DNA from 4 places in the Aliikangiella maris genome. Region 4 is predicted to be linked to each of the others. Evidence: riboswitches for the same ligand, from Rfam matches in the RefSeq annotation. Region 4 holds a riboswitch; each other region holds the start of a gene.
The links. A riboswitch is a leader RNA that binds a small molecule or an ion and turns the genes downstream of it on or off. The one in region 4 is predicted to bind cobalamin.
Positions count from the first base shown of each region.

Region 1: another riboswitch for cobalamin. It lies ahead of ABVT42_RS14055 (TonB-dependent receptor domain-containing protein); the one in region 4 lies ahead of ABVT42_RS15820 (ribonucleoside-diphosphate reductase subunit alpha).
Region 2: another riboswitch for cobalamin. It lies ahead of ABVT42_RS07565 (glutathione S-transferase); the one in region 4 lies ahead of ABVT42_RS15820 (ribonucleoside-diphosphate reductase subunit alpha).
Region 3: another riboswitch for cobalamin. It lies ahead of ABVT42_RS14100 (ABC transporter ATP-binding protein); the one in region 4 lies ahead of ABVT42_RS15820 (ribonucleoside-diphosphate reductase subunit alpha).

Region 1 is NZ_JBFDAH010000015.1:52,869-61,241, reverse strand. Features, by position in the region: gene ABVT42_RS14070 (cobyric acid synthase) at 1-709, shown strand, start outside; gene cobO (cob(I)yrinic acid a,c-diamide adenosyltransferase) at 784-1,377, shown strand; gene ABVT42_RS14060 (cobalamin-binding protein) at 1,374-2,279, shown strand; cobalamin riboswitch at 2,398-2,570, shown strand; gene ABVT42_RS14055 (TonB-dependent receptor domain-containing protein) at 2,636-4,474, shown strand; gene ABVT42_RS14050 (histidine phosphatase family protein) at 4,609-5,262, shown strand; gene cbiB (adenosylcobinamide-phosphate synthase CbiB) at 5,277-6,245, shown strand; gene ABVT42_RS14040 (threonine-phosphate decarboxylase) at 6,338-7,387, shown strand; gene ABVT42_RS14035 (4Fe-4S dicluster domain-containing protein) at 7,578-8,303, shown strand.
Region 2 is NZ_JBFDAH010000006.1:179,526-187,898, reverse strand. Features, by position in the region: gene ABVT42_RS07600 (polyamine aminopropyltransferase) at 1-1,324, shown strand, start outside; gene ABVT42_RS07595 (DUF2170 family protein) at 1,428-1,844, shown strand; gene ABVT42_RS07590 (PspA/IM30 family protein) at 1,874-2,557, shown strand; gene ABVT42_RS07585 (hypothetical protein) at 2,609-3,247, shown strand; gene ABVT42_RS07580 (hypothetical protein) at 3,249-3,563, shown strand; gene ABVT42_RS07575 (hypothetical protein) at 3,583-4,005, shown strand; gene ABVT42_RS07570 (tetratricopeptide repeat protein) at 4,206-5,021, opposite strand; cobalamin riboswitch at 5,463-5,723, shown strand; gene ABVT42_RS07565 (glutathione S-transferase) at 6,105-6,758, shown strand; gene ABVT42_RS07560 (YybH family protein) at 6,859-7,323, shown strand; gene tal (transaldolase) at 7,487-8,373, opposite strand, start outside.
Region 3 is NZ_JBFDAH010000015.1:63,453-71,825, forward strand. Features, by position in the region: gene ABVT42_RS14085 (adenosylcobinamide-GDP ribazoletransferase) at 1-587, opposite strand, end outside; gene cobT (nicotinate-nucleotide--dimethylbenzimidazole phosphoribosyltransferase) at 584-1,612, opposite strand; gene ABVT42_RS14095 (FecCD family ABC transporter permease) at 1,751-2,842, opposite strand; gene ABVT42_RS14100 (ABC transporter ATP-binding protein) at 2,904-3,890, opposite strand; cobalamin riboswitch at 4,017-4,311, opposite strand; gene ABVT42_RS14105 (hypothetical protein) at 4,415-4,834, opposite strand; gene ABVT42_RS14110 (hypothetical protein) at 4,998-5,531, opposite strand; gene ABVT42_RS14115 (cob(I)yrinic acid a,c-diamide adenosyltransferase) at 5,524-6,093, opposite strand; gene ABVT42_RS14120 (helical backbone metal receptor) at 6,680-7,426, shown strand; gene ABVT42_RS14125 (hypothetical protein) at 7,962-8,126, shown strand.
Region 4 is NZ_JBFDAH010000019.1:48,783-57,155, reverse strand. Features, by position in the region: gene ABVT42_RS15845 (HisA/HisF-related TIM barrel protein) at 871-1,593, shown strand; gene ABVT42_RS15840 (Crp/Fnr family transcriptional regulator) at 1,890-2,540, opposite strand; gene ABVT42_RS15835 (tetratricopeptide repeat protein) at 2,759-3,307, shown strand; gene ABVT42_RS15830 (DMT family transporter) at 3,394-4,263, opposite strand; gene ABVT42_RS15825 (DUF3192 domain-containing protein) at 4,526-4,900, opposite strand; cobalamin riboswitch at 5,201-5,364, shown strand; gene ABVT42_RS15820 (ribonucleoside-diphosphate reductase subunit alpha) at 5,589-8,373, shown strand, end outside.

The DNA of each region.
Region 1 (8,373 bases), on a different contig from region 4:
TCCACGAATCAGCAATCATACTGATTTTGAGCCATTAAAATGGCACCCTAAAATCCAATTTGAATTTGTGCCTGCAGGTCAGTCTTTAATGGGCGCTGATTTGATTATTTTACCCGGCAGCAAAAGTGTTAGAAATGATTTAAGTTATTTGCGTGAACAAGGTTGGGAAACCGAAATAAAAAAACATTTGCGTTATGGTGGTAAACTGCTGGGAATTTGTGGAGGCTTTCAAATGTTAGGTCAGTCAATTAACGATCCGGATGGTATTGAAAGTCAAGCCGGGTCAACTCCTGGATTGAATTTATTGGCATTTTCGACGACATTAATGCCGCACAAGCAACTCAAACAAGTTCAAGGTAATATGAATTTAAATCATTCTGCGCCAGTTTCAGGGTATGAAATTCATTGTGGTGTATCGCGGGGGCCTGCATTAAATAGACCCTTTGCCAAAGTTGCTGAATATCATGGTGAAACCTATACCGATGGTGTTATTAGTGAAGATAAACAAATTATGGGAACCTATTTACATGGACTGTTTGAGAAGAAAGATAGTCTGCAAAGCATTTTGTATTGGGCAGCCGAACAACAGATTGTCTGTGAAGACTGGCAAGATGTCAGAGAGTCCGAATTAGATCGATTGGCGGATGTATTTGAAGCGCATTTAAATATTGAGGCTATTTTGCAAATTGCAATGTCAAATAAACGTTAATCGAATTTTCAAACCTTACTGAAATAAACCAGATTGAATTAAACCAATTTAAATTAACTTAAGAGAAATAACTAATGGATGCACAAGAAAAGCATAAAATTAAATCCCAAAAAATGAAAGAAAAAGTTGATGCCCGAGTTGCTCAAGCACAAATTGAAAAAGGGCTTTTATTGGTCATTACCGGCAATGGTAAAGGTAAATCAACTTCGGGATTTGGCACTGTTGTTCGTTGTGTTGGGCATGGTTATAAAGCAGCGGTTGTGCAGTTTATTAAAGGTAAGTGGGAAAGTGGTGAGCGTAATTTACTTGAGCAATATGGTGTGCCATTTGCGGTGATGGGAACGGGGTTTACCTGGAACACACAAGATAGGGCTGGCGATATTGAAGCGGCAACCCGCGTTTGGCAACAAGCAAAAGCGTTTTTAGCCGATCCGCAATATCACTTGGTATTACTTGATGAGTTAACTTATATGCTCGGTTATGACTATCTAGATAAAGAAGAGGTTTTATCGGCATTAAAAAATCGTCCAGAAAATCAGTCAGTGATTGTAACCGGTCGAGGCGCGATTCGTGAATTAAGAGATATGGCTGATACCGTCAGTGAAATTAAAGAAGAAAAGCATGCTTTTAAAGCGGGTATAAAAGCGCGTAAAGGAGTCGACTGGTGAGTCTTAAACGATTTGGGTTTGCATGTTTTTTATACTGTGTTGGGGTTGTTTCAATTTCCTGTCATGGAGAATCCAAAAGCCTTTCTGATAAGGTACACGAGAAAGCTGGCGAGCAAGCGTTGAATCAGTCTTCACCCAAAAAGGTTGAACGAATTATTGCGCTTTCACCACATTCAGTTGAAATGTTATTTGCCATAGGTGCTGGTGACAAGATAGTCGGTACGGTTGAATATGCCGACTATCCAAAGGCAGCGCAAAATATTTTGCGTATTGGTAGTTATGCCGGAGTACAAATTGAGCAAGTGGTAAAGCTAAAACCTGATTTGATTATTGCCTGGAAAGGCGGAAACAAATTAAGTGATTTAAGAAAACTGGCATCGCTCGGATTTAATATTTTTTATACGCACCCTAAGCAAATAGATGGCATTTTCATTGATATGAAATTATTGGGTGAAAAAATTGGTCATCAGCAACAGGCTGCCCAAGTCATCAATAAAATAAAAAAACAATATCAGCAAATTACGGAAAAATATGCTGAAAAAAGACCGGTTAAAGTTTTTTATCAGCTTTGGCATGACCCTCTACGTACCGTTGGCCCGGGAAGCTGGGTTGAGTCGTTGCTTGAAGATTGTCATGGTCAAAATGTTTTTTCAGATGCTGAAAATGAATATCCGGTAATTGATTTTGAAAGTATTTTAGCTCGAGACCCTGAAGTGATTATTGTCCCTCATCACTCTGGAAATGTGGGCGCTAAAAAACAAATTTGGCAAAACTGGAAGAATATACAGGCGATTAAAAATGATCATTTCACGGTGATTGATGGTGATTTACTGCACCGTTTCGGGCCGCGGGCTGTTGAAGGCTTAGCCCAGCTATGTCATGCCATTGATCAGGCTCGTTAGTTGATGGGTATCTCGCCTATTTAAAAATAAAAAGGTTATTGAAAATGAAAAGAATTGTCGTTAAATGTTTAATTATTATCAACATTTAGTGTCACAAGGATAGAATGATTAAGTAAAAGGAATTTTTGGTTGATTAAGCGGCTTATCGAACGATAGCCATCTTCGGAAGTCAGTGAGATTCTGACGCTGCCCCCGCAACGGTAATGTTTGAAAATTGAGTTGAGGTAGAGTGATGCTCGACCGATTAAATTTTTAGCTAAGCCCGATACAAGCTTAATCCATTTTTTAGGGTGAGGAATAAACCTCAAATTTTTAAGTAGCGCGGCGGGCGTTACTGTTATACGGGTAAACAGAGAATGAAAAAACAATTTTTACTGCGAGCAACCGTTCTGGCAATCGCATCTTCCGGGAGTCTAGCAACAATTGCTGATGACGCTGTAGAGAGTCAATCACAGGATGAAAAAATCGTTGTTACTGCCAATCGAATCCAGCAAGATATTAATGACACTTTAACTGATGTTGAAATTATTACTCGTGCTGATATCGAAAAAATTCAACCTCGCTCGTTAATTGATTTATTGGTTAATGTATCTGGACTTGATTCGGTTCAAAAAGGGGGACATGCCCAAGATTCATCTTTATTTGTGCGTGGAGCCAATTCAAATCAAGTGCTGGTATTAATTGATGGCGTACGTGTCGGTTCTGCCACCTTGGGCGAAAAATCAATTTCTAATATACCAATGGCACAAGTCGAACGGGTTGAAATTGTCAAAGGTCCGCGCGCGGCCATTTGGGGAAGTGATGCAATTGGTGGTGTCATTCAAATATTTACTCGTCGCTATTTATCGAGTGAATCCCGTATAGGTGTTACTATGGGGAGTAATGACTCAGCCGAAGTTGATGTTGCACTAGGTTTTGGTGATGAGACGCTTAATAACACCGTGACTTACAGCCACAAAAAATCAGATGGCTTTGATGTGCGTATTGATGATGAAAATGATGATGACGGTTTTAAAAACGATTCAATTGCAATGCGCGGTAGTTATCAAAAAAGTGAGCATCACACATTTGATTGGGTTGCGCAGGTTGATAAAGGCCAATATGATTTTGATACCAGTTATTTGGGGAATCAATCGCATTATAAAAATCATTTTTGGAATTTAAGATATCTTTATCATACTAACGAATGGAATCATCAATTGGCCTGGTCGGTTAATCGAGATAGATTTTACTCGGTTGGTAATGGGGTAACGCGAGCTACTGCTGGTAACTATGAAACACGCCGTGAACAATATAACTATTTAACCCGCCATCAGATCAATCAAGAGTTTTCATTTAGCGGCGGTATTGAATGGCTATTAGATGATATTCGGCATACAACCAGTGACTATGCGTTAAAACAGCGAGAGTCGAAAAGTGCGCAAATAGGCTTTAACTATATTGGTGAGCTATGGTTGGCTGATTTAGCGGTACGTTATGATGATATTCAGCGAGTTAATAGTGAAACCAGTGTGAATTTTGGCATCGGTTTTCGCATCGCCGATAACCATTTGCTTAGCATCAATTACGCCGAAGGCTTTAAAGCGCCTACTTTTAATGATTTATATTATCCTTACGGGGGTAATCCTGAATTGAATTTTGAGCTATCTGACAATATCGAACTGGTATATAAAGGCGATATTTTCGGTGGACGCTTAACGGTTAGTGTTTATGAGTCAGAAATTGAAAATTTGATTCAGTGGACACCCGATAGTGAAGGCGCGTGGACACCACAAAATGTTGGGGAAGCTGAAATTTCTGGTGTTGATTTGACCTATAAATTAACACACGGGAATTGGTCACATCAATTGACTGCCAGTCACACAAAAGCAGAAAATACCACTACCAAGCAACAATTATTAAGACGAGCTAAAGAACAGGCGGGTTATCAGTTGAGTTATGCTGAGCAACAGTTGGATTGGTTTGCACAAATTCAATATGTTGGCGAACGTCCTGATAATGATTTCCAGACCTATAGTCCGATGATGCTTGACAGCTATGTTCGCCTGAATTTAGGGGTTGCTTATGAATTGAATACTAATTGGAAATTCCAGTTAAAAGTCAATGATGCATTAGATGAAGCGCCTACTCAGGTATCGGGATATTATCCGGTTGAACGCGAGTTTTATTTTACTGTGAGCTATCAAACGAATTAGTGATTATTGCTGATCGTTTTTGCTTTTTGTTTGTGCTTTAAACTTAGAGCCTTGCCAATTTGATAGTTGGTAGGGTTCTAGGGGATGTTAAATCTAATCAAATTAAAACCGGTAATACCGCTGAAAGGTTTATTGTGAAAATCATTCTTGCGCGCCACGGCGAAACTCAATGGAATAAACTTAAGAAACTTCAAGGACGGCTCGATAGCCCATTGACGGATGAAGGGATTTTGCAAGCCCATTCGCTGGCAGAAAAATTAAAAACAGCTCAGGTAAAGTTAATTATTTCATCTCCGCTAAAACGGGCTGAACATACCGCACAGATCTGTGAAAAAGTTCTTAATGTTGAACGACAACTTGATGCTCAATTAGTTGAGCGGGATTTCGGTTTGTGGCAGGCTGAGTATTTTTCGGAATTAAAAAGTGAAAAATATTTTACAGATGTTTTTTACAAGGTTAATCATCAGGGACCGCCTGATGGAGAAACTGGAATTGCTTGTGCGCAAAGAATTCAACAAGCGTTACTCAACATTGCAAGAACGCAATTGAATGGTATAAAAAGTCATCTGCCTTTATCTAATCGAAGATTGTCTAATCAATTGCAATCTAACGAATTGCCTGTAGAGGGTTGCCTGTTAGTGATTACACATGGAGATGCAATTCGTTGTTTACTTTCTCTGTTAAGCGTACAAGGTCAGGTTGATGCTTATAGCCAGTATGGTAATGGAAAAACTTTTCCATTGTATTATCATGCTGAACTTGATGAGCTTCAAGTTTTGGTTGAATAAAAGCGAGCTTCAACTTGAATGATTGGTTATTAACAAGCCTGGTTTTAATCGGTGCATATGCGATCGACCGTTTGTTTGGTGAACCGGGACGATTTCACCCATTAGTCGGCTTTGGCAATCTTGCTGCACGACTTGAGCGGCAACTGAATAAAAACTTATTTTCTGTACAAACTAGTCGCTTGTTTGGCGCACTGGCATGGGGAGTGATGGTTTTGCCTTTACCTCTAGGTCTTTGGTGGTGGCAAAACCATTGGTTAGGGTGGCCTAATATGGTCGTATGGTGCGATTTATTTCTCGTTTATATTTGTCTGGGTAATCAGAGTCTACGGCAGCATGCATACGCAATTTATCAGCCTTTAACAACGGGGGATATTCAATCAGCTCGCCAAGCTGTACAAATGATAGTGAGTCGGCGTACTGATAGCATGGATGAGTCTCAAATCAATCGTGCCACGGTTGAATCGGTTTTAGAAAATGGTCATGATGCGGTAATTGCCACTTTATTTTGGTACATGATTGGTGGTGCGCCTTTGGTGGTTTTACATCGTCTGGTCAATACTTTAGATGCCATGTGGGGTTATAAAAACGCACGATTTACTCACTTTGGTTGGCTGGCAGCAAAATCTGATGACTGGTTAGGATGGCTGTCGGCAAAAGTGACCGGTGTTTTGTATTGGTTGAGCCAATCCTGGCATCCTCCCTTGGGATGGCAAATGTTAAAAACAGCACTTTATCAAAGTCGTCAATATAAAAGTTTAAATGGTGGTTGGGTGATGGCCATAGGTGCGTTTGTGCTTCAGATAAAACTGGGTGGAAAGGCGCAGTACGAACAACAATGGTTTGTTTCGGTTGAGCTCGGCGAAGGGGAGCCACCAACCGCTCAACACATTGTGCGTGCGGTTAGCTTGGTCAATCGCGCCTTTATGCTTTTCGTTAGCGGGATAGCAATTATTGGCATGATAGAATGGATAGCTGCCAGATAGTGCCTATCAAATCATTGTTTTTATGCTAAATAATGTAATCAGTTATTTTTTAGTAAGTCTGTTTTTAAGTAAGTCCGTTTGTAAGTGAGTCTATGAAAGAAATTACGCTACCTGTTGTTCATGGAGGTCAGTTGAGCCAAGTGGCAGCAAAATTTGGACTGGATGACCAAGGTTGGCTGGATTTATCAACCGGTATTAGTCCAATTAGCTATCCGGTGCCAGAAGTTCCTGTCGAATATTGGCAAAAGTTACCTCATGTCAGTGAGCAGCTGCTGCAACTGGCACAAAGCTATTATCGAGCGGATAATGTGCTGATTAGTCACGGTTCGCAAAGTATTATTCAGTGTTTACCTAAAATTATACAGACTGATTTAACTTTCAACTCAGTGCTTGACGGTAAGCAACCGTTGCGAGTGTGGATTCCTGCCTCGGGTTATCGTGAGCATCGATATTGTTGGCAAAAGCAGCAAGCGAGTATTATTGAATACCAACAACTACCTTTGAATACACAAATAAAGACGGGTGATATTGTGGTTGTCATAAACCCAAATAATCCAACGGGAGAATTATATCAACCGTCGTTCATTCATCAGTTGGCACAGCAATTGGCGCAAAAACAAGGCTGGCTGATTATTGATGAAGCCTTTATGGATGTTTGTGCACCCGAATACTGGTATCGGCCTGCTCAACTAATGACAAGATGCATTGTGTTGCGCTCGACAGGTAAGTTTTTTGGGTTGGCAGGTATTAGAGCGGGATGTGTCATTGCCAATGATAACCTGCTAACTCAAATCGCTACAGAACTTGGACCCTGGCATGTGAATGGCGTAGCCCTTTGGGCAATGGAACAGGCATTGGCCGACACTCAGTGGCAACTTGCTCAGCGCCAGCGGCTTGCTCAATATGCCAATGCGCTACTCACTATGTTAACTCGGCATTTCCCTGGTGAAAAAATATCAGGGACGGACTTATTTAAAACGGTTTATCTAGCAAATTCGCAAGACTGCTTTGAGCAACTTTGTCAGCAAAAAGTTTATGTGCGATTGTGTGATGAAAAGAATGCCTTACGCTTTGGTATTCCCTTGCCTGATGATCTGGACAGGCTGGACCAAGCCTTATTACAGCTTAAAGCGTATCACTAAAAGACAAGTGAGAATCGATGAGTTAAAGTCGATAAACTGAAATCGATAAGTTAAATCATTGAATGTTAATATATGAAAATAAAATGATAAAAAATATAGCATTAAAGTTTGCAACCTATGTTGTGGTTGATGATTTCTCGTGTGAAAAACTTTAACCTTTAACTGCATCTTTAGAATTAGAGAAAGAGCAATGAAAGTATTAGATTACCAATGGCTATCTGAAAAAGGTCTGAATTTGCAGGCATTACTCGATCTTGATTCAATACCAACTGATATTTATCAGACCTTAAAGTCGCCAACTTACGAGCTTGCCGATTATCAACAAATTTTGATTATTGGTCATGCCGGGCGTTTATTGTGGCAACGCCTTCAACAAGCGGTTTCATCGCAAGCTCTTAATCCCTGGTGCCATCAACATCCTATCGATGAATACTCTCATCAAATGCTTGAACGGTTTTTAAACAATCATCAGGTGGAAGACTTTCAACTTATTTATCCTGGCGGTACATTTAGCGGGTTACAGCAATTAGGCAAGGTGATTGGTTGGCACCATAGTGCACCATTTCGTATTGGTATTAATCAGCAGTGGGGGAGCTGGTTTGCTTATCGTGCCGTGGCTTTAATGAAAGGGCGATACGATAAAAAAGGCTCAACTATCATGCCTTCACAAAACCATTCGCCTTGTGATACTTGTGAAACTAAAATCTGTATTCAGGCCTGTCCTGCTAATGCACTGCAAAATGATGCGCTTGACTTGACTCGTTGTCTAACTTATCGACAGCAGCCGGATTCACTATGTGCTGATCGCTGTATTGCTCGAATGAGCTGCCCCGTAGCGCCTGAACATCAATACGATATTTCACAAATCAACTATCATTATATTCAATCGCTACGATTTATTCGGCAGCACGACTAACTTGAGTGAAATGATTTTTAGTCGCTTTTAAGTCGACAATAAAAAAGTTAATCGGCTACTCTTTAAAAAA
Region 2 (8,373 bases), on a different contig from region 4:
TTTGCCATACTGGTTTGGATTTTTGCTGGGGTTGCTCATTGGAATGGAAATCCCGTTAATTGCTAAAATTCGAGAAGAAATTTACGGGCGCCATTTGCAAAATAATGTAGGTACAATTTATGGTGCTGACTATATTGGTGCCGGAATTGGGGCTGTGATTTGGGTAAAATATTTATTAACCATTGATATTACCATGGCTGCAGCGGCAACCGCATTGTTGAATGTAGTTGCGGGGAGTATTTTTCTCATTCGTTATTGGTCGAGTGTTAAATGGGCGCGATTGCTGATTGCTTGCCATATTATGATGTTGCTAATTATTGGTGTGGTTATTGAAAGTGGTAATCGCTGGATGAGTGATTTTTCAAATGTACTCTATCGCGATAAAGTGCTTTATCAGACTCAAACCCGTTTTCAAAGTATTACTTTTACTCAGCGCTATATTGGTACCGATAGAAAACCGATTGTTGATTTATATTTAAATGGTCGACTACAGTTTAGCAGTTTGGATGAGTCCATTTATCATGCGATGCTGGTTTATCCAGCAATGCTGGCATCTGCCCGTCATGAAAAGGTTTTAATTATCGGTGGTGGAGACGGACTGGCACTGCGAGATGTTTTAAACTGGCAACCAGAGCAGGTAACACTGGTTGATTTGGATGAAGGACTGGTTGAACTGTTTTCTCAAAAATATGCGGTTCACCATACCGAACAAGTCAACGCTTTACGGGCTAAATTAATGACGCTCAATCGACAAGCATTTGAGGATCCTCGGGTTGATGTGATTTTTGGTGACGCTTTTATTGAAGTTGAACGGTTGCTCGAAAAACAACAACGGTTTGATGCCGTTATTATTGATTTACCCGATCCTAGCCATCCTGATTTAAACAAACTCTATTCCGACTACTTTTATGCACGGGTAAGGCAATTAGTGAGCCAGGATGGGATAATGGTCGTTCAATCGACTTCACCTTTTCATGCTAAAAATGCTTATATCAGTATTGCAAAAACCGTAAAACAAGCAGGTTTCTTACATGTGGAGCAATATCGACAAAATGTGCCGACCTTTGGTGAATGGGGCTGGACCATTGCCAGCAAGGCGGGACGACCAGTTTCGGCGCGTATCGCAGAGGTCAAAGCGCTGCCTGTAAAAAGTAATTATGTAACGACTGATTTACTGACTGGTGCGTTTGCTATGCCTGCGGGGTTTTATCAAGATATTGACGTAATCAAGGTAAACTTTTTAGGAAGTGGTGTTATATATGACTACCATACGGCTGCCTGGCAACGTGATATTGGTGTTTTCGCACCGGGTAATAATGAGTAGAATTTAAAAAAATTTACAAACTGGGCTTGACATTTTATGTCGGCTTTATTATCGTTAACTCACACAAGACATTTTATGTCATAACAAAGAGGGTCTTTCAACCATGTCTTTAAAAGATTTGGCTACTCAACTAAGCGGGTTAGTTCAAGATGGTTTTGCATTGGATGTACTTCCAATTCAAAAGGGAGAATCAGGGGAAATCTCTGTTTTGCAAGTTACAGTTGAAGGGTTTGATGAATTGCCAATATTTGTAACCGCAACGGATGAGCAAATTTTATGTGTTACCAATTTGTTTACCAAAAGTGAAATCAAAGCTGAATTAGAGAATGAGCTAAATGCAATGTTGCTGCGTTTAACAGTCAATGTTCCACTGAGTTCTTTTGGCATGATTGATGAGCAATATATTTTGTTTGGTGCGATGGGAGTTAATACCATTGTTGAAAATATCGCACACGAACTGGTTACCCAGGCTGAAAATTCACTTGAAGCCTTGGATGCATTGGAAGAGTTTTTAAAGTAATAAAGTTTAATAAGCCCAGGAGAGTAAATATGAGTATTTTAAAAAAACTAGTAACAGCAATTCGTGGTGGTGCTCGAGAAGTGGGCGAAAGTATTGTTGATGCTAATGCGTTAAGAATTTTAGAGCAAGAAATTGTTGATCAAGAAAATGCTATTGCCAAAGCTAAGGATTCATTAACTGATGTCATGGCCGACCAGTCAAAAACGGCTCGTCAAATTAATGCGCTTAAAGAGCGAGTTGCAGAGCACGAAGGATTTGCTTCTCAAGCGCTCGAAAAAGGTGATGAAGCATTAGCGCTGGAAGTGGCAGAAAAAATTGCAGAATATGAAAATGAAATTGCCGATCTGCAACCTGTGTTAGATAACTACAAAGCTAGCGTTATTAGTTTGAAAGATCAAATTAAAAAGGCTGAGAAATCTATTCAAGAGCACCGTCGTGAACTGTCAGTTGTTAAAACCACAGAGAGTGTACAAAAAGCTAGAGTTTCAGTGAACTCATCGCTTTCTTCTGGTGTATCTAAATCGACAGCTGCCAGAGAATCTTTAAATCGTATTAAAGATCGTCAGCAAAGAATGGAAGATAAAATCAAAGCTTCCGAAGAATTAAATGCTGAAAATACTGATCAGGCGCTAAAAGATCGATTAGCTGCTGCCGGAATTGGCGACACTAAATCAAAAGCGAATGATATTTTAGCAAGACTTAAAAACAAGTAATTACTATCTGGCGGGTGAGGTGACTCACCTGCACTTAATCTGAGAATAAATATGTTCAGTAAATGGTTTGGAAAAGATAAGTCTGAGACACGAGCACTGAGTGATCCAGCACAATTACAAATTGATGATATGCTGGAAATGGTAGACTCTTTTGGTTTACCCGAGCAAGTACGCGGTAAGACTTTTCAGGTTTCTGCGATTAATACCTATGAATACCAACGCGAAAGGGAAACTGAGTTTGTCCTAAAAGGGGATGACAGTTTTGCCGTTCATATGACAATTGAAGATGATGATGGTGAAAAGTATATTAATTTTACTTTACCCATAGAACGTGATGAAGTTGAACACTTATTTGATATCGACACATTCAGTCAGGTGTTTGATGAAGATGTTTGTCGAGAAACGATAGAGGTTATTGGAGATACTGCTGGTTATGAACGTTGGATAGCCCCCAGTTATTTTCAACAAGGTGGTTGGTATAAAGGTTATTTTTATCGGCGGGATTTTAGAAAAAACGCTATGCCATCTTATGAAGAAAAAGATGCCGAGCCATTCGAAGGGGTTACTTTAAGCTCTAAAGATGATAAATTTTTTGTTTCAATTGAAGTATGGGAAGACGGAACAACTGAAGTCTTTTTAGGTATATCAAGACCTATTGCCGATATTCAGTCATTGTTTGGAAAAGTTTAAAGTGACGAAAATTAATCAAAAATGGGATAAACAAGCTGAAGCTGCCAAAGCTACTCAGGTTGCTTTTGATGTGAGTGAGTCAATTTATCATTTTATTCAAACTGAATCTGCCGAAAATAAACTCAAACCATCTGACTATATTCGTAAAATTCTAGGTCTGGATTTTAAGCAGAAAAAGGTTAGACCGAGATTAACAGTAACATTAACTAACGAAGATTATCAAAAGTTGGGTGATGAGTTTGGCATCGATCCAGATGATAAAATTGCCATTAAAGCCGCAGTAACAAATAAACTGATTAATTTAGCAGATCAATAGACGACAAAGGTAGCAAGAAGTGGAAAAACCAAAAGGGGCAGGCGGAACAACTGGTGGTGTTGGTCGATATTTAAGTGGTTTACTAATGATGTGTGTAGGGACCTATTTGTTTTTATCCAAAGTGATTGTGACAACTGGAGCATTTTCACACGGATTTGGGTTTGGTACACACTTATACGCTGTTGGGAATGGCTACGGTATTACCGGCGGGATGATTTTTATTCCGTTTATTATTGGTATTGTTATGATTTTTTGGAATAGTAAAAATCCATTAGGTTGGGTTTTATCAGGATTTAGTCTGATTGCTCTTATTGTTGGCATTATCGTTAATATCCGTATGACACTGGCACCAATGAGCGCGTTTGATATGATTGTATTAATTGTATTGATGGCTGGTGGTGCAGGGTTATTTTTTAGTTCGCTGAGAAGTTACGATAATTAATTTTACGGTTATTTTACTTTTTCAATAGTTATCGGAAGGATTGCAGCAATTAAATACAACTGAATCGAAAAGCATTAATCGATTCAGTTGCTAAAATAAAGCATAGTTGTCAAACACTAGAGGTATAAAAAAATATTATCAAAACACTGAATCAAGCTACATCACAAAATTAAAGCTTGCTGATTCTCTCTTTTTTAGTTTTAAATTTTTGCTGTCTTTTCAATTGGATTTTTTTTCAGCCATTCGTGAGCTTCCTGTTCCAGTCTTAATATATCTTCATGTTCTAAATCAACTCTTATATTTAAGCGATTGGTTAGACCTTCTTTCGAGCCTCTTTCGTCAGCAATTTTAAACCAATAATAAGCACGCTTTCTGTCTTTAGCCTGGCCCAGGCCATTGTTGTATAAAATACCTAGTGCATTAGCCGCGTCGGCATAACCATTTTTTATTGATTTTAAAAACCATTGTTGGGCTTTTTGATAATTCTGCATATCGCTTTGGTATATTACGCCTAACATATATTGAGCAAAAGCATTGTTAGCTTCAGCGGCTTGTTTGGCGTATTTTAGAGCTAGTTTGAGATTTTTAGGGATGTCTTTTCCTTGATAATAAATATTTGCTAGACGTGCCATAGCGGGATAGTGGTTTTGCGCCGCAGACTGTTGATACCACTCCGCCGCACGGCGTGTATTCTGGTTTACAAAAATTCCTTCTTCGTACAAAAAGCCCATTGTTTGCTGTGCTAGCGGTTCATTTTGCTTGGCTGCCTTTAAAGACCATTGATAGGTTAACGAATTGCTTGGATTTGTTCCCCAACCCCAATAATACATTAGGCCCAATTTGGCCTGTGCTGTCACATTGCCTTGTTCAGCAAGCAATGTATAAAGTTCAAATGCTGTTTCATATTCTTGTTGCTCGTATGCCTTGTTTGCTTTTTGTAAATCATCGGCATAAGTCTCTGGTGTTACCAATAGAAAACAGATGAAAAGAAAGTGCAGATATTGTCGGTTTTTCATTGCAAACTCCAGTATTAATCAATGTTGAATATTTATGACTTGAGTATGGTAAAAATACCCATTTTAGAGGATTGGTTAACTTATACAAGTTCTAATTTTGTGCGGTACTTAAAAGTAAATTTGGTAATTTTTACTGGTACTACCGTTGAATATTTCGGGTTTTGTTATTTTTACGACACATAGTGTATGGTAAAATAAGAATCAGTCTCAGGTGCTAGTGTCATTGAGTATTAGATGGATTTTACTCAAGTAAAATTAAGTCAAGCTAGGTAAAATTGAGCTAGGTAAGTCAAGCGGCTGGATTTGATTTGTTGAACTTTAAATAGATTGAATTCTAATAGACGTAGATTTAACTAACACTAATTAAAGGTGCGTATTAAAGTCATCAAATACTTTAATTGCGATATATAGTTGTTAGTTTTTGGCTGCATGGTAATTGGCTAAATTGTTTTGGCTAAACAGTTACTCAAATGACACAGATAATCGGGAAGCTGGTGTTAAATCCAGCACTGTCCCCGCAACGGTGATGTAATCTATTCAATAGATAACAGGTGATTACAGGAAATACTTGTAAATTATTGCAAGGCTTAACCTCCCTAGATTGCTCTTTTTAAGAGAATAGGGCATTTTTGCTAATAAATCATCATGTATTTTTATTGAACGATTCTAAGTCCGGAGACCGGCCTTTGGCTAACTTATTTTTCAGGCGGGGTGTCCTGTAGTAATGCTGTATTAAAACTCAAGCGTTATATTTACTTTAACAATATGAGCTTTGAGTTTGATTGAACGAGTAATTATATTGAACGAGTTTTTTTACTCGCTCAATTATTTTACAACCGTTTGATTTTTGCTGCATGGGGGGCTCGTGTTTCTCTATTAAATCAGGAGAATCATAATGAACCAATTTGATGATTTTATGGTTTGTTTAAAATCAATGCTCGCAGTGTTTTTATTAATTATCTTAACTGTCATTGTTTTATTCTAAAAGCTGGTATACCTTGCATTTTCAGGCTTTATCTGACAACACAGAAAATTACTATTTATAATAACTAATCAACAATAATAAAATAATTGATTCGCTATATGGAGCAACTCCCTGTTTTATACTCATTTCGTCGTTGCCCTTATGCAATACGAACACGTATGGTTTTATTTTATTGCCACATACCAGTTGAGCTGCGAGAGGTTGTGTTAAAAAACAAACCACCACAAATGATGGCTGTTTCACCCAAAGGCACCGTTCCTGTTTTGCTATTGGGGAGTGGTGAAGTAATCGATGAAAGTTACCAGATTATTCTGTGGGCTTTACAACAAGTCAAAGATGAGTCGTTGTTTTATTCAAAATCTCAAAAACAACAAAATAAAATACAACAGTGGATTGAACAAAACGATACCGTGTTTAAATCTTGGCTAGATAAATATAAGTATGCAGTACGCTTTCCTGAGGCATCCGAAAGCTTTTATCGACAACAGGCTGAAGTGTTCTTGATAAAACTCGAAAATAGCTTAGCACAACATGCATATATTATAGATGACCAACTTTCTTTAGCCGATATAATGATAGCGCCTTTTATCAGACAGTTTGCTTATGTCAACATTGATTGGTTTAAAGATAGTCAATATGTAAAATTGAACCAATGGCTGTTTGATATTTTAAAATCACCAATATTTACTTCGGTTATGTCAAAATATCAACCTTGGAAAACGGGAGATGAGGCAACAATTTTTCCTGCTTAAACCACAAACGTTGCTATTTAATTACAATAATTACGTCTGTTATTTTGTTGCTTTCTGCAATATGATAGTTAAATTGACTTTAAAATAACGGGATAATAACGTGGCAAAATTAACGCAATTTTTAGGCTTGGTTTTCTTTTTTTTATTTTTTTCATCGTCAGTTTTTTCTAAAAATAATCAGTATGAAAATGATAAGCAAATTATCATTGATAATATTTTTTCGATGTGGAAAGCCGTCGAACAAGGAGATCTTGATAACTATATAAAGTATTTTCATAAAGACTATACGCTATTTGGTGAAGGAGATGCCTATTTGCGTAAAGGTAAAAGTAATGAGAAAGTTGATATTGGAGATTATTTGAAAAGAGCCAAAAATGTACGCACGATGATGCACCATCCTGAAGTAATTATTCGTGGTGATACTGCATGGATTACCTACTATTGGAGTGACTCAGGGTATATGAATAATCAACGCTTTACTTCAAGAGGAAAATCAACCCGCATTTTTGTCAAAGAGAATGGTCAATGGTTGTGTATCCACTCTCATTTTACTGAGCAGGCATAATAGAATAAATATTATTAATAGAAAATTATTAATAGAAAATTGTTGGCAAACTCGTCTGTTAACTGATTGACGGTTTGCCGAACATCTTTGAGTAATAATGCTCACTATTCAAAAAAAATTTATCGATAAGTCAATTATTGGATTAATTTTTTTAATTATTCGGTTAGAGCTTTTCGGCAATTAATGCTTCTAGTTTGATTTGATCTGCTGCAAATTGCCGAATCCCTTCTGCGGTTTTTTCTGTTGCCATTGCATCTTCATTCATTAACCAACGAAACTCACTTTCTGACAGTTGTGCTGGTCTATTTTGATGCTCAGTCTTAGGGGTTAATTGGCGTACGACAGCGGCATTACTGGTGGTCAACTCGTTCATAAGCGCAGGGCTAATGGTAAGTCTATCACACCCGGCTAACGCTAATATCTCACCAATATTACGAAAACTGGCACCCATAACAATAGTTGGGTAATTCATTTGCTTATAATATTGGTAGATTTGTGTAACTGACTTAACGCCTGGATCTTCTGTTGCACTATAGTCTGATTTGCCGGTCGCTTTTTTGTACCAATCAAGTATTCGTCCAACAAATGGTGAAATTAAATAGACACCCGCTTCAGCGCAGGCTCTGGCCTGAGCAAAACTAAATAGCAAAGTTAAGTTACAGTGAATACCTTGTTTTTCTAAAATTTCAGCAGCACGAATTCCTTCCCAGGTTGAGGCAATCTTAATTAATATTCTCGACTTATCAATTCCAAGTGTGTCATAAAGTTCGATCAGTTTCTGCGCTTTCTCTACCGTTTGTTCGGTGTTAAAAGAGAGTCTTGCGTCTACTTCAGTGGAAACTTTTCCCGGTATGAGTGAAAGAATTTTTTGGCCGATTAAAACACTTAAATAATCAGCAGCTTCGATAATTTGCTGTGATTTTTCAGTAGACTGTTGCTTGGCATACTGAATAGCTGCGTTTACCGTTTCATCATAATCTGGTAGAACGGCGGCTTTTAATAGTAACGAAGGATTAGTGGTTGCGTCTTCTGGGGCGAAATCTGCAATGG
Region 3 (8,373 bases), on a different contig from region 4:
AGTAGCAGGCTGCCAGCTCCAATTGCAATACTGATATGCCAATTGCGCTTATTCATTTTTTCTGCCAACGGTTTTGCTTTACTGGTGTCAGTATCTGAAACGTATGGCAGATAGTAGATCATACCATTAGCTACCGTTCGACTTAAGGGATGAGCAACCAAAAATGCCAACCAGGTCTGCTCAATTTGAATTAAAATTGCCCACTTTAAACTTAAAGCAAACCAAATGGCCACAGCACCATAGGTTCCTAGTCGAGAATCTTTCATAATGCTGAGTTTTTTCTCACTTGTCCAACCCCCACCTAATCCATCACAAGTATCCGCCAAACCATCTTCATGAAAGCAACCCGTTAATAAAATACTCACTAACATACTCAGCAAAATGGCAATTGAATTTGAGAAAAGCGGTAAAAACAACCAATAACTCAACGCACAAATAATACCAATCAGCCAGCCAACCAAGGGAAAATAGCGACTAGCCTGATTGAGCTTTTGCTGATCAAAGTCGATGTTTTGTGGCATGGGTATACGCGTAAAAAAGCCCAGCGCAATATAAAACAAATTCAGTTGTGCTTTAATTCCGGTCATACTGACTGCACCCCAGCACTTTCAAAACTGGCCATGTCGTTGTAAAAAGCCTGCGCGGCTTTTAGTAAGGGATAAGCTAGCGCGGCACCAGTGCCCTCACCAAGTCGAAGCTCAAGTTTAAGCAGCGGCTTTACTTGCATAAAAGATAATAATTTTTGATGTCCTGACTCATTCGACTGATGACAAAAGATCATATAATCTTTTGCCGCAGGCACAATTTCACAAGCCACAAGTGCCGCCGTTGAAGAGATAAATCCATCTACCAGAATAATACTTTGACATTCTGCGGCTGCCAGCATCGCTCCAACCGTTTGTACAATTTCAAATCCACCCAAAGTTGCCAAAATGCTTTTGATATCGGTTAGGCGATTGTGATGTTTCAACAAAGCCGATTGAATCAGTTGCAATTTTTTCGTATATACCACATCACTAATGCCGGTGCCGCGGCCCACACACTCTTCTACAGGTAGTTGAGTAATCGCGCTCATCAACGCTGCAGCGGCAGAAGTATTTCCAATCCCCATTTCGCCAAATCCAAAAACATTACTTCCTTGGCTAACATGCCGATAAATAATTTCTGCACCAAGCGAGATCCCTTTTTGCACCGACTGCAAACTCATTGCAGGTTCATGGATAAAGTTTTTTGTACCGCGTCCCAGTGATTGTACAGTTAATTCAGGATGACTAATTGGCTGTAAAATACCCGCATCAATAATTTCCAACTGCATTTGACTGCTTTGGCAAAAACAATTAATTGCAGCACCGCCACTTAAAAAATTTTGTACCATTTGCGCAGTAACTGTCGAAGGCGCAATACTGATTCCTTCTTCTGCGATACCATGATCGCCCGCAAAAACCAGCATTACCGGTTGCTGTAAATGAATTTTCTTGGGGCCGGTTATCATGGCCAGCTTGACCGCCAAAGCTTCTAATTCACCCAGCGCACCTAACGGTTTTGTTTTATTATCAATAAACTGCTGAATTGATTGACGATTAGTACTGTCGAGTGAAGAAATATCAAACATATTAAATAACTCTCAAAATGTTCCAACAATAAGCTTTCACAATACACTCTCACCAAAAGCTTTTACAAAAAATTCTCACAAAAACTTATCTCAAAGTTTCTCTTTAAAATCATGCTTAAAAAAGCAAGTCTCGACTAACTAATCGACGCTGTCTGACTGACTACGATGTTTTAAGATCACAAAAAAGAATAGACTGCCAGCAGCTGAAGTGACAATACCAACAGGCAAGACCTGATGCATCAATACGGAACGGGCAATCACATCAACCCAAATCATAAAGGTTCCGCCGAGTATTAACGACATCATTAATACGCGATGAATTTGTGCACCAACAATATAACGCGAAATATGGGGAATCATTAATCCAACAAAACCTATACCACCAACATGGGCGACCAGTACAGCAGTTACCATCGCACAAGCAATTAACATTGCAAGACGCAACTGACTAACCGGAATGCCCAAAGTTAACGCACTTTCATCGCCCGCCTGCAGAGCAGCCAGCCAGCGCCTGAATGTAAACACAAACGCAACACCAATGAGTAGCATTGATACAGGCAACCACATTTCGGACCACTGCGAATTAGAAAAACTGCCCATCATCCAAAATAATACGGTAGCGGCGGTATCTGGGTCGGAATAGTAAAGAATTAGACTGGTAAATGCGCTCAACATAAATGAAACAGCAACTCCCGACAGCAACAATCGCTCAACATTAAATGCCGATTTTCCTGCCAGAATCAGCATTAATGCCACCGAAAAAATACCGCCAATCAATGCCCCCATTGTGATTGAAATAATAGCACTGGAAATACCTGCCATAACAATCACTGCACCCAGTGAAGATCCTGCTGATATGCCAAACAAATAGGGATCGGCTAATGGATTTCGGGTTACAGCTTGCAAAACGGCACCGCACATAGAGAGCCCGGCGCCAGTTAAGAGCGCCATTAAAATTCGGGGCAATCGGATTTCCCAAATAATTTTTTGGTTAACCTCTGACACAGCGCAAACTGCCAGATCATCATTGCAACTAAACAATGTCTGAAAAATATCACTCATACTGACCTGAACACTACCGATTCCAGTCGCCAGCATAATGCTAATTATTAGGCTAATTAATGATACACTTAGCACGACCAAAAACTGCGGCGAATACCGTTTTATTTCGGTGTGCACAATTTGTTGTGCATTGATGTTTACCGGTTGGGCAAAACTCTTTTCATTCATTGCTAAGATCACTCATCGCGTTCGCATTCATCACATCTGTCACACCTCAATAAAATAGCTATCATTCAAAACCAACTTGACCAAATTTAATTTTATGCATTACTTGAGGCTTACCAATCACAGGTGATTTGCCAGCAGCCTGTAATGTTTTAGTGGTTTGCTGTTGCTTATTTGGTTGTTTTTCAATTTGCGTTGACTGGCTTTCTGATTTTTGCTTTTCTATTGTCGAACAGGTTTTGGGTAGCGGCAAAGGTGTATTACGTAAGGCAAAAGTGATACGTAATTTTTGATTAAACGGGTGTACATCAACACAAGCATCAACCTCAAAGACCTGTTTTAAACTCTGTTCGGTAAGCACCGCTTCCGGCGAACCCTGTGCAATCATTTGTCCGTCTTTTAATAAAATTAAACGGTCACAAAATGCTGCCGCCAAATTTAAGTCATGAATACTAACGATTACCGTAATACCTAACTCACGCGCTAACTCAAGTACTTCAACCTGATGACGCACATCTAAATGATTCGTTGGTTCATCCATAATAAGTATGTCGGTTGACTGAATAATCGCACGCGCGATTAATGCGCGTTGCTTTTCACCACCAGAAAGTGAATTAAAATTCTGAGTAATCTTGTGCTGTAAATCGACCTTTTCAGCAGCACATTGAATGGCATAACGATCCTCTGGTGTATCAAATGCTAACAGCGACTTATTAGGTGTTAGCCCCATTCGAATTACATCCATCACGCTCATTTCAAAGCTGGCGCTTGGCTCTTGAAGTACTACCGCAATTTTTTGTGCTAGTGCGCGTCGGGAATAATCTTGTATATGTTGTCCATTTAGTTGAATTGAACCACTAGTCGCTTGATGTTTGCCATACAAACAGCGAAGCAACGACGATTTACCTGCCCCATTAGGACCAATTAACCCCACAAATTCACCCGGTTGAATGGTGAAAGACAGATTATCGAGAATACATTTTTGTTTAACCTGCCAGCAAAGTTGTGCAACTTGCAGCATGGGTAATTCATTTTGGGCGTGATATGTCACATTAGTTATTCCGCTCGTTATCAATCAGAACTTTATCGAGGGAATTACGCTAGGTGTTTGAGTGTGGTGAACAAGTGAAAACTATCGAGCTTATTGACCTCACCAACGAGTAACCCGCTCGAAGTGCTATCTGTTAGGTATTCGGCAGGTCTCCTGGCTTATTAGTTTAGAGTTTTCACAACGACTTGCTGCCAATTAACGACAGTCAGGCTTGTGTTAAATCAAAATAAAAGAAACTCGCCTTCCCGGTTAGTCTATTTAAAGTACTATCTTGAAATATCACTTTAATGGACAAAAAAACCAGTGGCTTAGCGTTACTTTTAAAGCAAAAGCTTAACTAATATACAGTTGCGGGTACAGCCGCAGATTTAAACTGCGTTCCCCTTTAAGCGCATTGCGCACCGAAAACTTGTGGATTATACCATAATCTCGTTGCATAGCCATGCTCTGACAGCTAATCTCGCCAGAACCGAAAAGCATGATGTAATACTAAAAATTATCGAAATGAAATAAAGATGAGCGACTCAGTGGCGGTCAAGGTCTTCGATTAGCCAGCGGATTGCCGCAGTTTTTTTACTAAACACTTCAATATCAACTGGCGATTGAGACATCTGAGCCTTGTAGATTGATAAAAGTGCAGTGTTCAAGGTATCTTGCGCCACCAATGCTTGTTTATAGTCAGCCCCTCTTAAATCTTGATTATGTTTTAAAAAGTGAATGACCTGACTGATTTCAGTGAGACCAATCTCAGGATAAGCCCTTGAAAAGTCGTAACAAACATTGATATTAAACTGAAAGTTCGGGTGTGCAACAATTTGATTAAAGGTTTCATACAATAATTTGAGAGAAATACCACCGTGAAAAATAACATCAATGAAACCGCCACTTCGATTAAAATGAAGCGTCGCATAAGACAAATCATTGGTGAGTAGTTCACTTGTCATTACGGAAGACGATATCCCCTTAGATATACCCTAAAATGAAATGGGTTATTTAAGTGTTTTCCAAAACCGGTGAAATAGCAAGTTTATTCAAGCCACATTAAAAAATGTTTTGATAAAATGTCTACTCAATAACAGAATTGCTTGAAAATTTATTGATTTGAGATTATTCCTTATCCTTAGGTTGAATTGAACTATCGATTGCACGATCAATTGATGAACGATCAAAAGATGTTCGCTCAGTAAGCGTATCAGGCGAAGGACCGATTGTCGTATCAGTTGATGTCTCGGCAGGTTCTTCCAACCATAACTTCGCTAAAAATCGATGGCTGTAAATCTGCATATCAATATTGGTTCTGGCAAAAAATAAGCGATAAAAATCGAGCAGCATTTTTGTCATATCGTCACCATAAACAAATGCCAATCGATAACTATTGCCAAGTTTATGCTGCATACCATACATAAAATGATAAAAAATCTCTGTATCATTGAGTGTTAATTCCACCATAGCATCAGTAAAATCGAAGCAGATGGCCATATTTTTCTTGAATCGAAGATCTCTGAGAAGTAAAGAAAAACTATCTACCAGATCAAACAACCTGACCACTCCCCAATAGGAAAGATAAGCGTAGTTTTTATCGTTCTTTATGACAACATCAACACTCGGTTTTTTCGTAGGCTCCTGATGCAGACTAGTCATTGTTAGTTGTCTTCTGCAGGCGACGCGACTGCCACATTTCTTCTGTCTGATGGTCTGCTCTGGCCAAAAGTCGACAAAAAACAAACAATAAATCAGATAATCGATTTAAATATTTTTGTGATAACGGATTAATTTCATCAGTGTGCGTCAAAGTCACCACTCTGCGCTCAGCACGGCGGCATATTGTACGAGCCATATGGCAGGCAGTTGTAGCCAGATTGCCTTTAGGTAATACGAACTCTTTCAGTGGTGGCAATTGCTCATTAAAATCATCCAGCCACTCATCTAATTGCTTTAAGTGTTCTTCCTTAACCAGCGTGTAGCCCGGCATTGCCAGTTCACCGCCCAAGTCAAATAAGCGGTGCTGAATTTCGTTAATTGCCGCTTGTAGTTTCTCGTCGGTCAATTGTGAAGAGGTCATGCCAATAGCGGCATTGAGCTCATCAATTGTGCCAATCGCCTCAATCCTCGCTGAGTCTTTTGTCAAGCGTTCGTTGTTGCCGATACCTGTCGTGCCATCGTCACCAGTTTTGGTGGCCAGCTTTGATAATCGATTTCCCATAATAACTCTCTTAAATGTTCAATAACTATTAAAATAATTTTTATATTCAATTAACTGTCAATTTTACACTTTTTATAATGATGAATTATATATTAATTGCTAGAATCTTTGTTGGTAACATTTAAATTTTTTATAATCTGAAAATTAGTCTGGCTTTTACCAAGCTTATTTGGCTTACCTTGCAAGCCCCTCAGTTTTTACCAAAACAATGTTTATCAGCACGAAACAACATTAGTAAAATTAAGACTTTCGATAAAAATCCGACATTGTCTTTAAAAATCTGTAAACGTTTGCTTGGCAGGGTTAATGATCAATAAGAAAGTCTAAACAGTTACCCCCTTAATATGGCAAACACGAAATATAACAAACCAAAGCACAGTCGTTTGCATTGGCTGATTAACACAAATGAATTAGATTAATTTTACACCTAAATTGGCACAGCGTTTTTTTTTCTGTCACCTTTTTAAATTTTATGAGAGCAGCTCAGCATTTTTTGCCACAAGTTCAGGTCACAATTAAGCGACAACTTACTTTCAAGTTAACTTGAGTCATGCTTTTCAATAATGAGAACCCAACAGACCATTTTATGAAAATTATTAGCCTTGTACCTTCAATTACCGAAACATTAATTGACTGCCAAGTCAACCTGGTGGGACGATCGCGTTTTTGTATTCATCCTCGCCCACAAGTAAACGACATCGCCAAAGTTGGCGGTACCAAAGATATTAATTGGCAAAATGCGCTCGACCAATCTGCTGATTTGGTAATTCTCGATAAAGAAGAAAATACCTTACAAATGGCAGAATCTTGTCCAATCGACTATTTTGCATTACACATTACTTGCATCGAAGATGTTGCCCCTGAACTAACACGCTTAGCAGAAAGAATTGAAAGCCAACCGCTCATGGCAATTGCAAAGCGTTGGCAGCAAGTTGCTCAAAATGGTCCGCTCCCAAATAATATGATCACTTTACCAGGAGTTATTCAATGGTGGAAAAAGCCAGATACGCAAACACGACTGGTTTATCTCATTTGGCAAAATCCTTGGATGGCTATTGGCGAAAATACTTTTATTCAATCGGTGCTGGACTTTTGTGGATTGAAAAAATACCGAATTTCATTCAGCGATAAATACCCACAAATTGATCTGGGGCGATTGGCAAAAGAAGATACCGTTTTATTATTCTCTACAGAGCCTTTTCCTTTTGATCGTTATCAAGAGTCATTAATTGAACTTGGCTATAGCTGTGCATTAGTCGATGGCGAGCTTTTTTCATGGTATGGCATTCGCAGTCTGAAATTTTTAGAATCAATCTGCGAAACAGCCGAATAAACAATCATGATAAGAGCCAATAAACCAACGATTAAAAATAAATTTTTATTGATTAATTCGTTAATGACTCACTGAAGTTAAAGTTAATTTCAGCTTGCTAACGTTTTTAAGCCTGACTAGGTCAGTTAAATAAAAAATCGGGCCGATTTTATAAAATTTCAATAAGCGATAAACGCTCGACTTGAGATCGCTATTGAATTTTTCGCTATTTGTTATTGTTTGTTGTGAATATTCACACAACTAAAAAACTGAAATAGCTTGATTTGAACCAATTAATTTGGTTTAACATGGGCTGGATCTTTTTTCACTATGTCTATTATGTCTTTCACGAAAACGTCACATAGTGTTAACCTTTTTCCGGTTATAATTTAATCAATTCTTAAAAACTATTAGGAACGATAGCATTTGGTGAACCAATTCACATAATTACGATATAAGCAGGAGATTGGTTTTTATTGTTCTAGTTTGTTTATCAAGAAGAATAAAAGTTTAAAACTGAATCATTCCATATGTTTACTGGCAACAGGAGCCGAATATGCCGACAGAAAAACCTAAACTGGGAGAGTTAAATACTACCCCTAGTCTTGACAACAGTGTTGCTGCTGAAGAAAAAGATAAAAACATTAATAAAAAAGAGAATCATGACTTTGCTTTTGGCAATTGGCAGACTACTCACCCAAACCGCACATTCAGTAATTAAGTGCAATTGAATCAGGTTGGTGATGACTAAACATATTTATTTTAGAAAAACTTCACTTTTGAAAAACTTTCGCTTTTGAAAATAAAGCATGCGAGAATTCAAATTTCGACAAATATCACTTAACAAAAAATCATTACCCACAATTTTCATGTGCGACTGCATGATAAATTTAAACACTGTTCATTAGATTTGCCACTGAAGCTATCCGGCATCTCTTTTTGACAGGCTTTCCGACGCATCGACTTAT
Region 4 (8,373 bases):
GGTAACTTATAATTGCTCAATTTAAATTACCGCTAAGAAAATAAGTTGAACAAATTGACAGTACCAAATTTGTGGACATGCTTTGACTATTTGATTTAACAAAACCACATAAGAGGAACTCAATTATTGAAAACCAATTAAGGTGGCTCAGCCTTACCGCTTAAGTATGGCAATGCCTTTCACATTCTACTCACTTTCTCAAGCAGAATTATGCCTAAAGCGCAAGCAAGTTGCCATGCTTATCAGAAAATTTAATCAAACTGCAAAAGAGTGTGCAGACAAACCATTAAAACGCTATGCTCAATAAATAAGGCTGCTCAATCATAACAATTGATTCGATGAGTCTTGTTGTGACTAAATTCACAAGTTGGCTAATTGATTATGTTAACCTTGCGATCAGAAATGAATCAGTACCATTCACTTGAGTTTGATTATAACTAGAGCTTTAACGGTTGGTTAAAGTATCACTTATTGTCACTGTTAATAGGCTAAACCGCAGGAAGGCTTGTGCTAATCAATTGATTACGATTGGGTTTTTATTGATTAGGATGTTTGCCTTGGCCCGTTACCATTAAAAGGTTGCTGATATTTTATCGCACAGTTGAGTTTCATACGCCCGATGGCCGGTTACGGTATAAAGTCAAACAAGGTGCTGTTACTTTTTAACTTTGTTCAAGTAGAAATAATATTATCATGTATTATTTCATCAACTTTGATTAAAATCATGCCTGCATTAATTAAGGTTATTCATTTAGATTAAATGGTAAGGAAGGCTATTAACATTTATATCTAAAATTTATTATTTGCATGACTATTTACATATATTAATTCTATTATTAAATTGAGAAACGTTGTGGATGGATTGTTTATATGCAGTTAGTACCGGTTTTAGAAATTCGTCACGGAAAATGTGTTCATACTTTGCCGAAAAAAAATTCAACTGAGCAGATTGTTAAAGAAAATCTTCTAGAAGTGGTTGAGCGTTTGGTAGACAGTGGGATAACCCGTTTTCATATTGTTGATGTTGATGCCATCGCATCTGGTGAGCCAGAAAATGTTGATCTGATTGAAAAAATAAAAATTCGTTACCCAACCATTCAGCTGCAATTAATTGGTGGTATCAATAGCGTTGATGCGGCCTTTGTATGGATTGATGCCGGGGTTGATTATCTGGTATTAAACAGTAAATCAGTTAAGCGCAAAAACTTGTTGGATGATATTTGTTTGAGCTTTCCTAACAAAGTATTAGTTGAGCTGGACTGCTGTCAGTTTAAACAACAAGGCGATGCTATTTTGGAATTATTGCAAAGACTGGATGAAGATGGTGTCGCTGGTATTGTTATGACGGATATCGGTGCGACAACGCAAATTGTAAAGCAAAATATTATTTCTATTTGTGATCTTATTCGCCACGTTGAGTTACCTATTTTTATTAACGGTGGCATTGAAAATACCCAAGATGTGGCATTTTATTTATCACCTGAAGTTGCCCGAGTTGATGGCATACTGATTAGTAAAGTGCTTTATTCAAATGCTTTTTCGCTTACCGATGCAAACGAGGTAATCAAAACTCATCAACTATCAACTGATTGAAATTTACTCAATTAATTTGTTTCGTTATCTTATTAACTTTATCGAATAAAACAAGCTGGTTATTGCGGATTGTTTAATCAATTATTTTTGCAAAATCAAACCAAAAAAGGAAAAGTGGCATTGAGTTTGATTGATGAGCATGCTGATTTGGCACCTTGATTGGCTACTTTGAATCAATGATTTGAGCCGGAGTTTTAAATCGGCAGTTTGACTCGAATGAATATTAGTGTAATCGTCTTAACTATTTTTTGACAGGTAAATTGATGGTTATTAATTTACCTGTCACATTATAATGCTTACCAGGAATGTGGCAGAGCTTTATGAATGATAATTTTATTATCTTCTTGAGAGATATACCCACCAGCACGCAAATCTTTTAAAATTCTCGCAACCATTTCTCGTGAGGCACCGACTCGGCTGGCAATATTTTGCTGAGTCAATTTCTCATTGATTACTCTGATACCATCAACTTCTTCTGAAAGGTTTAAAAAAGTTACAGCTATACGGCGGTAAACATCCATTAAGCCTAATTTTCTAATGGTTTCTGTTGCTTCAATCAAACGTGTTGATAAGTTTTCAATCAAATTGAGTGCAAACTCTGGATAGCAGGTTAGGCATCGTCTGAAATCCGTTTCGGGCATAATACCCAGTCGGGAATCTTCCAATGTGACAACTGATGCAGTGCGGGGAATTGATTTAATCAAGCCCAATTCACCAAAGAAATCTCCTGCTTCATGAATATTCACAATAATTTCTTTACCGCTATCATCATCCAGGTAAATTTTTACTCTACCCTCTAGCAAAAAATATAAGCTATGAGAGTCATCACCTTCCGTAACTATTTGGGTTTTCTTGGGGAAACTACGGCTATGAATATGCGATAAAATGTCTTCAACGGTATTTTTGTCTAAATTATTAAATAGCTCAAAATTTCTCAACTGTAACATTTAGGGGTCTCGTCACTTCAAAATTTGGGTATAGTGTACGCTAAAAAGCTGGATAATTTACTCAAAAGCATGTAAATATTACACAAAAAAAGAATAAAGTAATAACCAATTTGTGGATGTGTCTTAAATTATAATTATTACAAGCTCAAATTGGTTTTTTAAAATGTGAGTTCATCATTAGACATTACATATGTTTTGTCACCTACTAAGGAAATTGCTTGCGGTTTTTACAGAATTTATGGTACATCTTTTTCCTTTTATTCACTAGCCTGCTGCCTTATTCCGCTAGTGCTGAAGGGGTTCGAGAGTTTGCCAGTCAGAAGAATGTATATGTGACCGAATGGTCCAAATTAAAACATCGGGCTGAGTTGGGCGATCCAGAAGCATTATTTGTTTTAGGTAATTTCTATTTTGATCCACCTAAAGGTAATGGTTTTCGGCGTAACTATAAAAAAGCATCCGAGTTTTATTTTCAGGCAAGTTTACGAGATTATGCTGCAGCACAATATAATATCGCATTAATGCTGCACCAAGGACTTGGATTTAAAAAAGATATTCTTGAATCTTATGTGTGGTTTTTTCTTGCATCAACCAACACCAGTCCAGTGGCTAAACATATCAATACAAAAACTGGTGTTATTGTACAGCAACTCGAACAGCAACTTTCATCGACCGAATTGGTTGAAGCCAAAGAAAGAATTAAACACTACCAAAAAATCATTAAGTCCAAACGATTTCGTGATGCCAAAATGCCCGAGCATCACTAATTATCAAACCAGTTAAACATTAAATCTGTTTTGTATTAGTTGTTTGCCAATTAACGTTTAATCAGTTCACCAAGTCAGTTCAAAAATTATCGTTTAACGCCAGGTTTATGTAGTAAAACGATTAAAATATTAGCGCCTATTATTAATCCTGCCCCAATTATTTTATTACTGGTTAATGGCTCGTTTAAAAAGACAAAACTTAACACCACTGCAATTGGTACATAAGCATAATAAATAATGGCAGTGATATTCGTTGGCAGTTCTGTACTGGCTTTTATCCATAAGGTATGTGCAAGCAATGTACTGACTATCCCTAATACGGCTAAACTTAACCAGTCTGCACTGGATAAGTTAAAGTCAGCTTTTGGCAGCAACAAGAGGAATATAATCAAGGCGACAAAAAATTGCGCGAATGCGCGAATGTTGGTTTTTAAGTGTGGAATTTTCCGATTAATTAACGGCAAGCAGGCGTATAAAAAGCCACTGATAATGGCAAAAATAAATCCATTGGATTGCGTTGGCGCGAGACTTTCTGGTGGCGAGGTAATTAACATACCGGTAAAAGATAAGACAATTGCGAAAATGTCAGTAATATTGAGTTTCTGGCGGTTAATAATAAAATCGAGTATCAGCAAATGGACGCCAAAAGTTGCGACACCAATTGAAGCCAACGATGCACCAGCCTGTTTTATACCGGTAAAGTAAGTTAGCCAATGAGCAGCAAAAATGACCCCGAGTAAAATTAACCACATTATTTCCTTGGTCTTTAGCCTGATCTTTTGCTGTTGGAACAGTAATATGATGCCAATGCCTAGTGCGCCAATTGATAGGCGAATCAGACCTATGGTTATTTCATTGGCAGAAGTCCAACGAATAAGCACCGGTACAATACTCATTGAGAGCATGGCAATACTGGCGATTAGAAGCAAGCGGCGAAATGCGGGATTATTCTGCATACTGGATTTTCAATTGCTGATACAAAAGCGTAATCCGCTGAGTTAATCGGTTTCGTTGAGTGAATGCAAGTAGCAAAAAGTTATAGCGTGTACAAAAAATATTTTACTTGAGTTTCGCGATTATGAAAAAGTACTTAATTGACAAATAACATAATATAAAAGTCACTATGGTCAACCTACTTGAGCGTTAACCATAATGATTGTCGATAATAAATTCTGTATCTCATTTGCTGGCTGAAAACAACTATTCAGTGAAAGCTTTCTAAAGATTACTTACTGATTTTAAAATTTGTTCACCCCAACCAAGTAATTGATCGTTTTTAAAAACCAGTGGTGTGGTTTCATCAATAGTGGTGTCACCGTCGTCATGTTTGCGCTGAGTGCGGTAGTACAATATTCGATACTCATCATTGCCTTTGGTATAAGCTTCTGAAAACTCGGGCGCACCTAATTGATCTAAAACTGACTTTCGACTCGATTGCATAGGGAGCTGACTGATAATTTGTCGGTTTTCTCGTTGTCTTTCTTCCCAACTGGAATGGTGGCCGTCATCATCATAGCGTTCACCAACAATAATACATCCTGATAACGAAGAAATTAAAAATAAACTGGCTAATAGATGAGCAAAATATTTCATAAAGAAAACCTCCAAAAATTTATCATTATTACAGTGGAAAACAATTCAACAACTCTTTTCCTAAATCGACAGTAAAAGCAGAAATCGTGCCAATAAAAATAACTCAATTTCATATGAATTTGGGTCGATTTATAGAGTTTTTAGTGAGTTTGACTAATTTTAAGAGTAAAGCTGACTAAAAAGTAAGTAAAACTTGTATTTTTAGCCAATAGCTAAATAATGCCGACATCAACCCGCCACAAATATTTTTGCAAGATGCTTGTACAAATAAACGAAACACACTATATTGTGTTCTAAGTTAAATTGATTCATATATATAGTGTTGAAGTCGGTTTGACTAACGAAACAGGGGAAGTTGGTGAAATTCCAACACTGTCGCGCAACGGTGATAAGTTGATCGATTTTTTATGAGAAAAGTCCGTCATACTTTTAGTCCGATTACCTGTCATGTACTCTACTGCCTCGCGTCAAGGTTGGTTTGAAGTTGTTCTAAAGATCGTTTAGACAGAGACGGCTAAAAACTTATTTAGAAAAGCTAGTTAATTTAAAACAAGGTAGTTTAAAAATAAAAGCATCTTAAATAAGCGTATTTTAAGCAAGACCGTTTAGCAGAAAACTGTTTAATAAAAGCTGCGATCAGAATCTTTACAAACTTACAAACGCGAGCATTCATTCAAGTGAGGAATATATGCTCGAACAAACTGCGGAATGTGATTCAGATAAACAAACTGAATTAACCGCGCACTTAGCTAATAAAGAAAACGTTGTCAGTCAAGATAATAAGGCGACTTTTCTGTCGCCCACTCATAGTACCAATCAACGGCAAGATGATGTTTCTTATACAGTGATTCGGCGCAATGGTCAAAAAACACCATTTGACCGACAAAAAATTATTGTTGCAATGACCAAGGCATTTTTAGCTGTTGAAGGTAAAGAAGCGGTTGTCTCCAAACGTATTCACCAAATTGTCGAATCACTCGGAAAAGAAGTCTATAGCGCATTGATTCGGCGTATTCCTGCCAATGGTGTACTTCATATTGAGGACATTCAAGATCAGGTTGAATTAGCGCTAATGCGATCTGGTGAGCATAAAGTTGCGCGTGCTTATGTGCTTTATCGCGAAGCACATGCGAAAAAGCGGGGGAATGATTTAACAGCAGAAAATATATCCACTATTCCTGTCGTACACGTCATTGGTCTAGATGGACAGCAACAGCCCATTAATTGGGAAAACGTTTGTCATTTGGTTAATTGGGCTGTTCACAATATGACGGATGTCAGTGCTGAGCCAATATTAAAACAAACGGCAGAAAGTCTTTATGAAGGTATTCATTTAAAAGATCTCTATCAGTTGTTGTTACTGGCAGCACGAAACTTGATTGATCAAGAGCCAAATTATAGTCAGGTGGCGGCTAGATTACTGCTCGCACAGCTCTACACTCAAGCACATAATGGGCTTGGGTTAATGGATTTAAAAGGACTAGATTTATTACCGTTTGATGTTAAAAAGTTAACCGGTACATTAGTGGAGCCAGAGAGTTATAGAAATTATTTTGCAAGCTATATTCAGCAAGCTGCCAAGCTAAAACTATTAGATGAAGAATTGACCCGCTTCGACTTAAAAAAGCTTGCCGACGCATTGCAACCAGAAAGAGATTTACTGTTTAGTTATCTTGGTTTGCAAACACTATATGACCGATATTTTATTCACTCTGCGAGTGTGCGTCTTGAGTTACCTCAGGCTTTTTTTATGCGAGTTGCTATGGGATTAGCAATTAATGAAATTGATCGAGAAAGTAAAGCGATCGAATTTTACCAGTTGTTAAGCGCTTTTGATTTTATGAGTTCAACGCCAACACTGTTTAATTCGGGGACATTAAGACCTCAGCTTTCTTCCTGTTATCTCACCTCAGTGCCTGATGATTTATCCGATATTTATAGTGCACTTCGCGATAATGCCTTGTTGTCTAAGTATGCGGGAGGGCTGGGTAATGATTGGACGCAAGTTAGAGGGATGAATGCATTGATCAATGGTACAAATGGCCGATCACAAGGTGTAATTCCATTTTTAAAAGTTGCCAATGATAGCGCAATAGCTGTAAATCAAGGTGGGAAACGAAAAGGTGCGGTATGTGCTTACTTAGAAAGTTGGCACATCGATATTGAAGATTTTCTCGATTTAAGAAAAAACACTGGCGATGATCGACGACGTGCACATGATATGAATACGGCTAACTGGATACCTGATTTATTTATGGAAAGAGTCGTTGAGGAAGGTGACTGGACATTATTTTCTCCTGATGAAGTGCCCGATTTACATGAAAAATTTGGTAAAGAATTTCGTGATGCTTATTTAGGTTATGAACGGCAAGCAGAAACTGGTCAATTAAAAAATGTCAAAACAATAAAGGCCGTTGATCTGTGGCGCAAAATGTTGGGAATGCTTTTTGAAACGGGTCATCCTTGGATGACTTTTAAAGACCCATGCAATATACGATACACTAACCAGCATGTTGGTGTAGTACATAGTTCTAATCTTTGTACCGAAATCACTCTACATACGAATGAACAGGAAATTGCAGTCTGTAATTTAGGTTCAGTCAATTTGGCACAACACATTGACCATGGTGAGCTAAATATTGAAAAGCTGAAAAAGACCATTCGAACTGCAATGCGAATGTTAGATAATGTTATTGATTACAATTTCTATAGCGTTCCACAAGCTAGAGTATCTAATCTTAAACATCGGCCCGTCGGATTAGGAATCATGGGCTTTCAAGATGCATTGTTTCAAAAGAATCTTGCTTATGCCAGTCAACAAGCGGTTGACTTTGCCGATGCTTCGATGGAAATAATTAGTTATTTAGCGATAGAAGCATCTAGTGATTTAGCTGTTGAGCGTGGTGCTTATGCTACTTATCAAGGCTCATTGTGGAGTCAGGGAGTTTTACCTATTGATTCGATTAAAAATCTACAAGCCGAGCGTGGTAATTATTTTGATCAAGATACATCTACAACACTCAACTGGGACTCACTGAGAAAAAAAATACAGATGCAAGGAATGCGTAACAGTAATTGTTTGGCAATCGCACCTACAGCAACCATTTCAAATATTTGTGGAGTGTCTCAGTCTATTGAGCCCACGTATCAAAACTTGTATGTGAAATCGAATTTGTCAGGCGAATTTAGCTTGACCAATCCATACCTGGTTAAAGCACTCAAAGCGTTAAAAATTTGGGATTCGGTCATGGTGAATGACTTAAAATACTTTGACGGTTCACTACAGTCAATTGAGCGGATACCCGATGAAGTAAAAAGCTTATTTGCTACCGCATTTGAAATTGACTCGCGATGGTTAATTGAAGCCGCTTCGCGTCGACAAAAATGGCTCGATCAGGCACAAAGCCTAAATTTATATTTAGCCGAAGCATCAGGTAAAAAACTGGATCAACTTTATAAACTGGCTTGGGTAC